Regions from separate parts of the Devosia sp. Soil_C_22 genome, predicted to be linked through region 4. Evidence: predicted binding sites of a transcription regulator. Region 4 holds the regulator's gene; each other region holds the start of a gene.
What was found. The regulator LexA, encoded in region 4, represses DNA repair genes until DNA is damaged. The targets are predictions, from matches to a motif close to TGTTCNNNNTGTGTTCNG.

Region 1: a site for LexA is predicted at 913-930, ahead of AC3A6I_RS16575 (helicase-related protein). Genes of this name have one in related genera too.
Region 2: a site for LexA is predicted at 1,050-1,067, ahead of AC3A6I_RS02395 (DNA recombination protein RmuC). Genes of this name have one in related genera too.
Region 3: a site for LexA is predicted at 1,064-1,081, ahead of ruvC (crossover junction endodeoxyribonuclease RuvC). Genes of this name have one in related genera too.

The regions. Positions count from the first base shown of each region.
Region 1 covers NZ_JBDGIY010000001.1:3,419,214-3,421,413, forward strand. The annotation lists gene AC3A6I_RS16570 (flavodoxin family protein) at 1-482, opposite strand, end outside; gene AC3A6I_RS16575 (helicase-related protein) at 1,020-2,200, shown strand, end outside.
Region 2 covers NZ_JBDGIY010000001.1:503,697-505,896, forward strand. The annotation lists gene fmt (methionyl-tRNA formyltransferase) at 1-276, opposite strand, end outside; gene def (peptide deformylase) at 425-946, opposite strand; gene AC3A6I_RS02395 (DNA recombination protein RmuC) at 1,096-2,200, shown strand, end outside.
Region 3 covers NZ_JBDGIY010000001.1:3,178,119-3,180,318, reverse strand. The annotation lists gene AC3A6I_RS15365 (GGDEF domain-containing protein) at 1-68, opposite strand, end outside; gene AC3A6I_RS15360 (GGDEF domain-containing protein) at 204-974, opposite strand; gene ruvC (crossover junction endodeoxyribonuclease RuvC) at 1,124-1,627, shown strand; gene ruvA (Holliday junction branch migration protein RuvA) at 1,624-2,200, shown strand, end outside.
Region 4 covers NZ_JBDGIY010000001.1:1,899,490-1,901,689, forward strand. The annotation lists gene AC3A6I_RS09040 (2-dehydro-3-deoxygalactonokinase) at 1-533, opposite strand, end outside; gene lexA (transcriptional repressor LexA) at 784-1,506, opposite strand; gene AC3A6I_RS09050 (molybdopterin molybdotransferase MoeA) at 1,643-2,200, opposite strand, start outside.

The DNA.
Region 1 (2,200 bases), 1.5 Mb from region 4:
TTGCACGGGTGGATGTTGCGCCCGTACTCGGACGCCACGCGCGACAGGTCGAGAATCTCGGTCTCCGCCCCGCCTTCCTCGGCCACCTCGGCCGCCATCTTCACCATCCGCCAGCTCTTCGAGCTCTCGCCCGGGCACGTATGCTCCGAGCGCGACGAGCCGTTGATGAACAGGAGCCGCGGCTTCCGCTCCTTGCGCTCGAACTCGGCCTGCGCCTTGTCGATCGCCGCCTTGGCTGCGATCCAGTCGACCGACAGGTCATAGTCCGGATCGGCATAGCCCGGCCCCGCCTTCTCGGTGATCGGCGACTTGCGCGCGTTGCGATAGCCGTCCCACGCCACCGCCGTTATCCGGTTCAGCTCCTCACGCAGATCGTCGAACATCGGGTCGGCGAACTGCTCGAGATAGCGCTTGCGGAACTCCGCCTCCTCGAGCTTGACCGGTGGCATTTCCTTGCGGGGCGTGGGGATGGGCTGGGGCATTGCGACCTCTCATTGCCCAGCAACAAGCCCGCCCAGCCCGACCGGTTCCCGCCGCTTTCCACCGTAATCGGCGCGAGCCCGGAAAATTATGGTTAACCAACCCTTACCGAAATCCCTGTGCCATTCTGGGACGGTCAACGGCTTTATTGCCAAAATGCCGGTCCGAGACCGGCCTCCCCTAAGGCCCTGTCTGTGAAGCCCAAAAGAATCTTCGCGCAGCCTCGGTTTACCGCTCGTTCACACCTCACCGATTCTCGTCGAAAACCATCAGAAATCAACCACTTGGCAATATCCGTGAACGCTGCCGGCGCTTGCTTTCGGCCGATTTCGTTTGCCGGTCATGCGCTTGCGCTAGAATCAGGAATCGGACCACCACATGCAGTGGGGAACAAACCCGGACTCATGAGTCGAAACCGATTCCTTTCCGGTTTGTTCTCGTTTCGTGCCAATGGTTAACGGCGCGGGACCCGGCAACATCACTTCCGTTCGGCAATGAGACACTCGTTTCTTGGCTGCCGGGCGCCTAAATAGGTCGCGATGACTCCCGCATCTGCCTCCTCGCTCAAGGCCATCCTTGGGCCCACGAACACCGGCAAGACCTTCTTCGCTATCGAGCGGATGCTCTCGCACCGGTCCGGCATGATTGGCCTGCCGCTGCGGCTCCTGGCCCGCGAGGTCTATCACAAGATCGTCGACCGCATCGGCGCCCAGCACGTCGCGCTGGTCACCGGCGAGGAGCGGATCGTGCCGCCCAAGCCGCGTTACTGGGTGTGCACCGTCGAGGCCATGCCGCTCGATGTGCCGGTCGAGTGCGTCGCCGTCGACGAAATCCAGGTCTCGACCGATTTCGACCGCGGCCACGTCTTCACCAACCGCATCCTGCACGCCCGCGGCCTCAGCGAGACCCTGCTGCTCGGCTCGGGCACGATGACCCCGATCATCCGCACGCTGCTGCCGCAGGCCGAGATCATCCACCGCCCGCGCTTTTCCGAGCTGCTCTATGCCGGCAGCAAAAAGATCAGCCGCCAGCCCAAGCGCTCGGCCATCGTCGCCTTCTCGGCTTCGCAGGTCTACGCCATCGCCGAGCTGATCCGGCGCGAGCGCGGCGGCGCCGCCGTGGTTATGGGGGCGCTCTCGCCGCGCACCCGCAATGCCCAGGTCGACATGTACCAGAATGGCGATGTCGATTTCCTCGTCGCCACCGACGCCATCGGCATGGGCCTCAATCTCGACGTCCACCACGTCGCCTTCGCCGACGACCACAAGTTCGACGGCCACCAGACCCGGCCGCTGACCCCCGCGGAGTTCGGCCAGATCGCCGGCCGCGCCGGGCGCCACATGCATAACGGCACGTTCGGGGTCACCGGCAATGCCGCCGAGTTCGAGGAAGAGCTGATCAAGCAGCTCGAAACCCACGATTTCGAGCCGGTTCGCGTCATCCAGTGGCGCAACCACGAGCTCGACTTCCACTCGATCGAGGACCTTCGCGCCAGCCTCGACCGCACCCCGCCCGTCCGCGCCCTCACCCGCGTCCCCGTCGCCACCGACCAGCACGCGCTCGAGTTCACCGCCCGCAACGAGGCCGGCGAGCTGGCCAAGGGCGAGGAGGCCGTACGGCTGCTGTGGGAATGCTGCGGCATCCCCGATTATCGCGACATCTCGCCCGCCCAGCATGGCGAAATCATCACGCGCATCTACCGCGACCTCAGGAAGTTCGG
Region 2 (2,200 bases), 1.4 Mb from region 4:
GGGCAGGATCAGGCCATAGGCGACGACCACCCCGACCTCGGCACCGAGCGAGGCGAACACCTCCTGCTCGGGCACACCCTTCAGCGAGCGCGGCGTGAACACCGGAATACCGAATTTCTCGGCCGCCTCATGCACCGGCGACCTGCGCTCGGCCTGCCCGCGTCCGGCTGGCTTTGGCGCGCGTGTGTAGACGGCGACGACCTCGTGGCCGGTCGAGACGATTTCGGTGAGGGTGGGCACGGCGAATTCCGGCGTGCCCATGAAGACGATTTTCATTGCGTACTCGCCACCGTCGGTTGGCTCCCCTCCCCCTTGAGGGGAGGGGTTGGGGGTGGGGTCCATCGGTGATCACCGCACTACCCTCTCCCTCAATCCCTCCCCTCAAGGGGGAGGGAGGCGACGGCGGCGCGACAGTGGCAGGCCGTCAGCCCGCCTTGCGGTTCAGCCGCTCCGCCTTCTGGAACTTCTTCAGCACGCGGTCGCGCTTCAGCCGGCTCAGGTAATCGATGTAGAGCACGCCATCGAGATGGTCGATCTCGTGCTGGATGCAGATGGCGAGGCGCTCCTTGGCGTCGCGCTCGACCACCTTGCCGTCGAGATCGGTGTAGCGGACGGTGATTTCGGCCGGGCGCTCGACATCGTAGTAGAGCTCGGGGATGGAGAGACATCCCTCCTCGGTGACGACCGTCTCGTCGGAATATTTGAGGATTTCCGGGTTCACCATCACGATCGGGTCCGGCTCCTCGCCGTCCTTGGCGAGGTCCATGACGACGATGCGCTTGAGCTCGCCCACTTGCGGCGCGGCGAGGCCGATGCCGGGCGCGTCGTACATGGTGTCGAGCATGTCCTTGGCGAGTTGCTTCACCCCGTCGTCGATCTTCTCGATCGGCTCCGCAATGGCGCGCAGGCGCTCGTCAGGGAGAATGAGGATAGGCAGCTTTGCCATGGAGATTGCGGTCCTTTCGGGGAGATGTCGCTGAATATGGTATTTCCCTGCGCCCGGTCAACGCCCACCCCGTTCACCGCTCGTCAACTCAATTCGGGCAACCGTGAACAATGAGGGAACATCTTATCCGAATCGTGTAAGCTGCTGAAATGGACCGCGTGCTCTTCGTCATTGCCGATACCCCGATCACCCTCGAGATCGCCGCTCTGGCGGGCGCCGGGTTGTTCGCCGCGCTGCTGATCGCCATGCTGGTGGTGCTCGTCCGTCAGTCGCGAGCGCGCACCGAAGAGGCGCGGCAGCGGGCCGAGGAGGCCGAGATCCTGCGGCAGAAATCGGCCGAGAACGAGCGGCATCTGGCCGACATGATCCGCATCCAGTCCGAGATGACCGGCCGTATGCAGACCATGTCGGAGATTTTCGGCTCGCGGACCTCGGATCTCGCGCGGCTGGTCAACGAGCGGCTCGACAGCCAGGGCCAGCGCATCGGCGCGGCCATGCAGGAGAGCAATACCAAGACCAATGAGAGCCTCGCCAAGCTCCAGGAGCGGCTGGCGGTGATCGACCGAGCGCAGTCCAATATTGCGCAGCTGAGCCAGAACGTCGTGTCGCTGCAGTCCATCCTCGCCAACAAGCAGACCCGCGGCGCCTTCGGGCAGGGGCGCATGGAGGCGATCCTCGGTGATGGGCTGGCGCAGAACGCCTATGCCTTCCAGGCGACGCTCTCCAATGGCAGCCGGCCCGACGCGCTCGTGCATATGCCCAACAACGCGCCCTCGCTTGTGATCGACGCGAAGTTCCCGCTCGAAAGCTGGCAGCGTTTCGCCGAGGCGGCGAACGAGGATCCGCGCTTTGCCGCGGCGGGCTTCCGCAACGACATGGGCGTCCACATCAAGGCGATCTCGGAAAAATACCTGATCGCGGGCGAGACCGCGGACACCGCTTTCCTGTTCGTGCCCTCGGAATCGATCTTTGCCGACCTTCACGAGCATTTCGAGGATGTCGTGCAGCGGGCGCTGAAGGCGCGCGTGGTGATCGTTTCGCCGTCCATCCTGATGCTGTCCATCCAGGTGGTGCAGGCGCTGCTGCGCGACGTGAAGATGCGCGAGGAGGCCTATCGCATCCAGACCGAGGTGCGGGCGCTGCTCGGTGATGTCGGTCGGCTCGACGAGCGCGTGCGCAAGCTGCAGACGCACTTCACCCAGGCCGGCAACGATATCGGTGACATCCTCACCTCCTCCACCAAGGTGCTGCGCC
Region 3 (2,200 bases), 1.3 Mb from region 4:
AAGTTGAAGGAATCAACAAGCAGCGCCACCGCCACGCATCCGAGCGTGCCGAGCACAGTCCAGAGCACGACCTGACCCCAGCCCCTCAGGGCATAATCTCGCGACCGCGTTTCTCGGACCTCCCGTGCAAATCGTGCAAACTCTGCGGGTCGCGGATTGAGATCGGCTCAAGCCGGCTACTGCGATTTTATCGATCGGGCAGGTTAGCCGAGGGCGGCGGCCGGCGCTGCGGGGGCGGCTTCGTCGACGTCGTCGCCGAACTCGATGCGGTTGCGGCCGGCATGCTTGGCTTGGTAGAGGCGCTCGTCGGCGATCCGGAACAGCTGTGCGAAACTGGCGCCATCCGTCGCAACCACCCCGCCAACGCTTATCGACAGGCGCTGCACTACGGTCTCGGAGCTGACGAAGAGGCTGTTCACGCCGACTCGGATGCGCTCGGCGATGCGCGAAGCGGCCTCGAAACCCGCGCCGTCGAGAAATACGCCGAATTCCTCGCCGCCCAGGCGGCCGACGAGATCGGTATCGCGCACGCCCTCGCGGATGGCGCCGGCGATCATCTGCAGCACCTCGTCGCCGCGCTCATGGCCGAAGCGGTCGTTGACGGTCTTGAAGTGGTCGGCATCGATGACGAGCAACGTGCCGCCGGCCTTGCCAAGCGCATCGCCGACGCGCGTGGTGAAGGAACGGCGGTTGAGCAGTCCGGTAAGCCAATCGGTTGAGGCCAGCGCCTCGAGCCGGCCGTTTGCCTCGCGCAACTGCGCCGATTTGATCTGCAGGTAGAACAGGATCGGCCCGCCAAGCACCGTCGGCATGCCGAGCGCGAGCACCATCCCGACATCGTTCATGCCCTGGCCGAGCGAGAACATGATCAACTCGGAAAGCACCCACGAGCCGAGCGTCGACAGGGCCAGGATAAGCAGCGTGCGTCGCCATACCTGCCCCCAGGCAGCCCTCGTTAATTTAGCCTGGCTCATCCTCGCGTCCCCGATGGATGGGACGGGCATACGTGGGCAATGCTTGCGCCAGCCTTAATGGGCCAATCACATCTGTAACGGCAGGGGATTGTTTCCGTTTCGTTCACTAAGGCCTTGGTAGGCTCGCCGGGTTGGTCTAGAGGTCGGAAATGGCGGAAACCGTACGAATCATCGGCATCGATCCCGGGCTCAGGCGCTGCGGCTGGGGCGTCATCGAAAGCACCGGCAACCGGCTGAGTTTCATCGCCGCCGGCACGGTGACGCCGCCCACTGATATCGAGCTTGCCGAACGGCTGGTGATCCTCCATCGCGAACTCACCCAGGTGCTCGACGCCTACCTGCCGCATGAAGCGGCGGTGGAAGAGACCTTCGTCTCGGCCGGTGCGCGCTCGGCATTGCAGCTCGGCCAGGCGCGCGGCGTGGTGCTGATGACGCCGGCATTGCGCGGGCTACCAGTCGGCGAATATGCCGCCAACCTGATCAAGAAGTCGGTCGTGGGCACCGGCCACGCCGAAAAGGCCCAGATCCAGATGATGATCAAGATCCTCCTGCCCACGGCCGAGTACAAGGGCGCCGATGCGGCTGACGCCCTCGCCATCGCCGTGTGCCACGCGCATCACCGCGCCATCCGCAAGCTCAGCGTGCCCGCATGATCGGCAAGCTCAAGGGGCTCGTCGACGGGTTCGGCGACGATTTCGTGCATGTCGATGTCAACGGCGTCGTCTACGAGGTGTTCTGCTCCACCAAAACCATCGCGGCCCTGCCGCAGGTCGGACACGCCGCCGTCGTGCATATCGAGACCATCGTCCGCGAGGACATGATCCGGCTCTACGGCTTCTTCACGGAGGCCGAAAAAGCCTGGTTCAACACCCTGATGACGGTGCAGGGGGTGGGCGCGCGCGTTGCCCTCGCCATCCTCTCGGTGTTGAGCCCCTCTGAGCTCTCGAGCGCCATCGCGCTACAGGACAAGGCCATGGTCGGCCGCGCCAACGGCGTCGGCCCCAAGCTCGCCGTCCGCATCGTCAACGAACTCAAGGGCAAGGCCCCGGCTCCCGGCGCCATCGACGCCGGCGTCCTCGGCCTGCAGGCGGCGCTCGGTGAAGGCGTTGCCGGCGGCAACGTGACGGACGCGGTCTCGGCGCTGGTCAATCTCGGCTATTCCAGCGCCCAAGCTTCGGCGGCCGTCGCGCGCGTCGTCGGCAAGGAGGGCGAGGGGCTGGCGACGG
Region 4 (2,200 bases):
GTGCGCAGGAGCTCGAACACTTCGCCGGTCATGGCGCTCGAAAAGCGGGTGAGGCGGGTGCCATCGAGCAGCGCCCACTTGCTGTGCGTGCCGGGCATCACCACGAGACCGGAGAAGCCGGGGACGAGGCTCGACAGGCCGAGCAGCTGCGTTTCCTCGCCGCGCATCACGTCCTCGGCGCCGACATCGCGCATGCACACGCCCGGCAGGATGCGCGGGTCGAGCTCGCCGGGCATGTCAGGCCAAACGGCCCCGTTGGCGAGCGTCCGCAAGTCGGCGGGGGCATCGAGATAGGGCGCTTCGATCCAGCCCTGGCGGGCTCCGGCCATGCCGCAGATCACCACCTCGCTGACGCCGTCGGCCTCGCTGCCGAGCAGCCCGGTCAGTACTTCGGGATATTGCTCGCGGCTCAGCCGGCCCATGCCGTCGGGCGAGGAGCGCGAGAACGCGATCTCGCCATCGCCATCAATGCCCCAGGCGCGCAGATTGGAGGTGCCCCAATCGACCGCGACCCACTCGACTTGTCCTGCCAAATTCTTCTCCCTGACGTGCCGGCGGAAGGCCGGACGTGGTGTCGCCTAAAGCGCGGTCGGGAAGGTGATCCACTCTCCCGGTAGGATCGCGCCGATGCGACCGCGGACGATGTGTCCGCGAAGCGCGCCGGAACCTAGCGTCTTTGGCACCAAGACCCTAGTGCAACTGTCGTCTATCGGCTCTGATTTCATAAGAAAAAAAGGGCCGGCGCGAAGCCGGCCCCAGGACCCGATTGGCGGTGGGTCAAACTCAGTATTTGCGCAGCAGCCCGACGAGACGGCCCTGCACCTTCACCCGGTCGGGCGGGAAGATGCGGGTCTCGTAGGCCGGATTGGCCGCTTCGAGGGCCACCGAATTGCCGCGGCGGCGCAGGCGCTTCAGCGTGGCTTCCTCTTCATCGACCAGCGCGACGACGATCTCGCCGGTCGAGGCCATGTCCTGCTTGCGGATGAGCACGGTGTCGCCATCGAAGATGCCGGCATCGATCATCGAGTCGCCGCGCACTTCGAGCGCATAGTGCTCGCCAGGCCCGAGCATTTCGGGCGGAATGGCGATGGTGTGGCTATGGGTCTGGATCGCCTCGATGGGCGTACCGGCCGCGATGCGGCCCATGACCGGGATGGAGACGGAGCGATAGGGCTCGTCGGCCGGCGCTGCCGCAGCCGGGCGGGGCGGAGGAGCGGCGACGCGGCCGAGATTGCCTTCGATAACCGACGGCTCGAAGCGCGCCTTGCGGCCGCCGAGCGAGGGGTTCATCGAATCGGGCAGCTTGATCACCTCGAGCGCCCGGGCCCGGTTGGGCAGGCGGCGGATGAAGCCGCGCTCCTCGAGCGCGGTGATCAGCCGGTGGATGCCGGACTTGGAGCGCAAATCGAGCGCGTCCTTCATCTCGTCGAAGGAAGGTGGAATACCTGACTCTTTCATCCGCTCGTGGATGAACATCAGCAATTCATGTTGCTTGCGCGTCAGCATCTGGCGGCTCCGGTGAGCAGAATCGGAACAAAGACTGAACGTGTTGTATCCGTTCCAGTTATGTTCTGCAACCGTGCGGTAAATATCCGGTTAGCGACGGGGTGCTGTCGGCGCCAAAACGTACGGGATTCCGGGGTTAGGCGCCCCAGTTGAGGGGGATGACGTCGACAATCTCGCCAGGCGGGACGCCGGGCGAATCCTCGGGCAGGACGATCAGCGCATCGGCCAATGCCAGAGAGCTCGAATGGCTGGAATCGGTCTCGAAGATCGGATCGACCTGCAGGAAGCCGATATCGTTGCGGCTGAGCGTGGCGCGCATGTAGTGGCGGCGCGGGCCATTGGCGGGCAGGCCCTTCAGCGTCGGCGCGCCGATGCGGGGCCAGTAGGGGTCGGCAAAGCCCGTCATGGCGCGCAGGGCCGGCTTGATGATGATGGTCGAGGTGACGAGCGCCGAGACCGGGTTGCCGGGGAGGCCGAAGACGAGCGCCTTGCCGCGGGTGCCGAACATCAGCGGCTTGCCCGGACGCATCCTCAGTTTCCAGAAATCGAGCTCGACGCCGAGGTCGCGCAACACTTCCTGCACGTAGTCGCGCTCGCCGACACTGGCGCCGCCAGTGGTCACCAGCATGTCGATGCCCTGGTCGAAGGCCGAGAGCAGGGCATCCTCGATCTTCTTCGTGTCGTCAGGCACGAT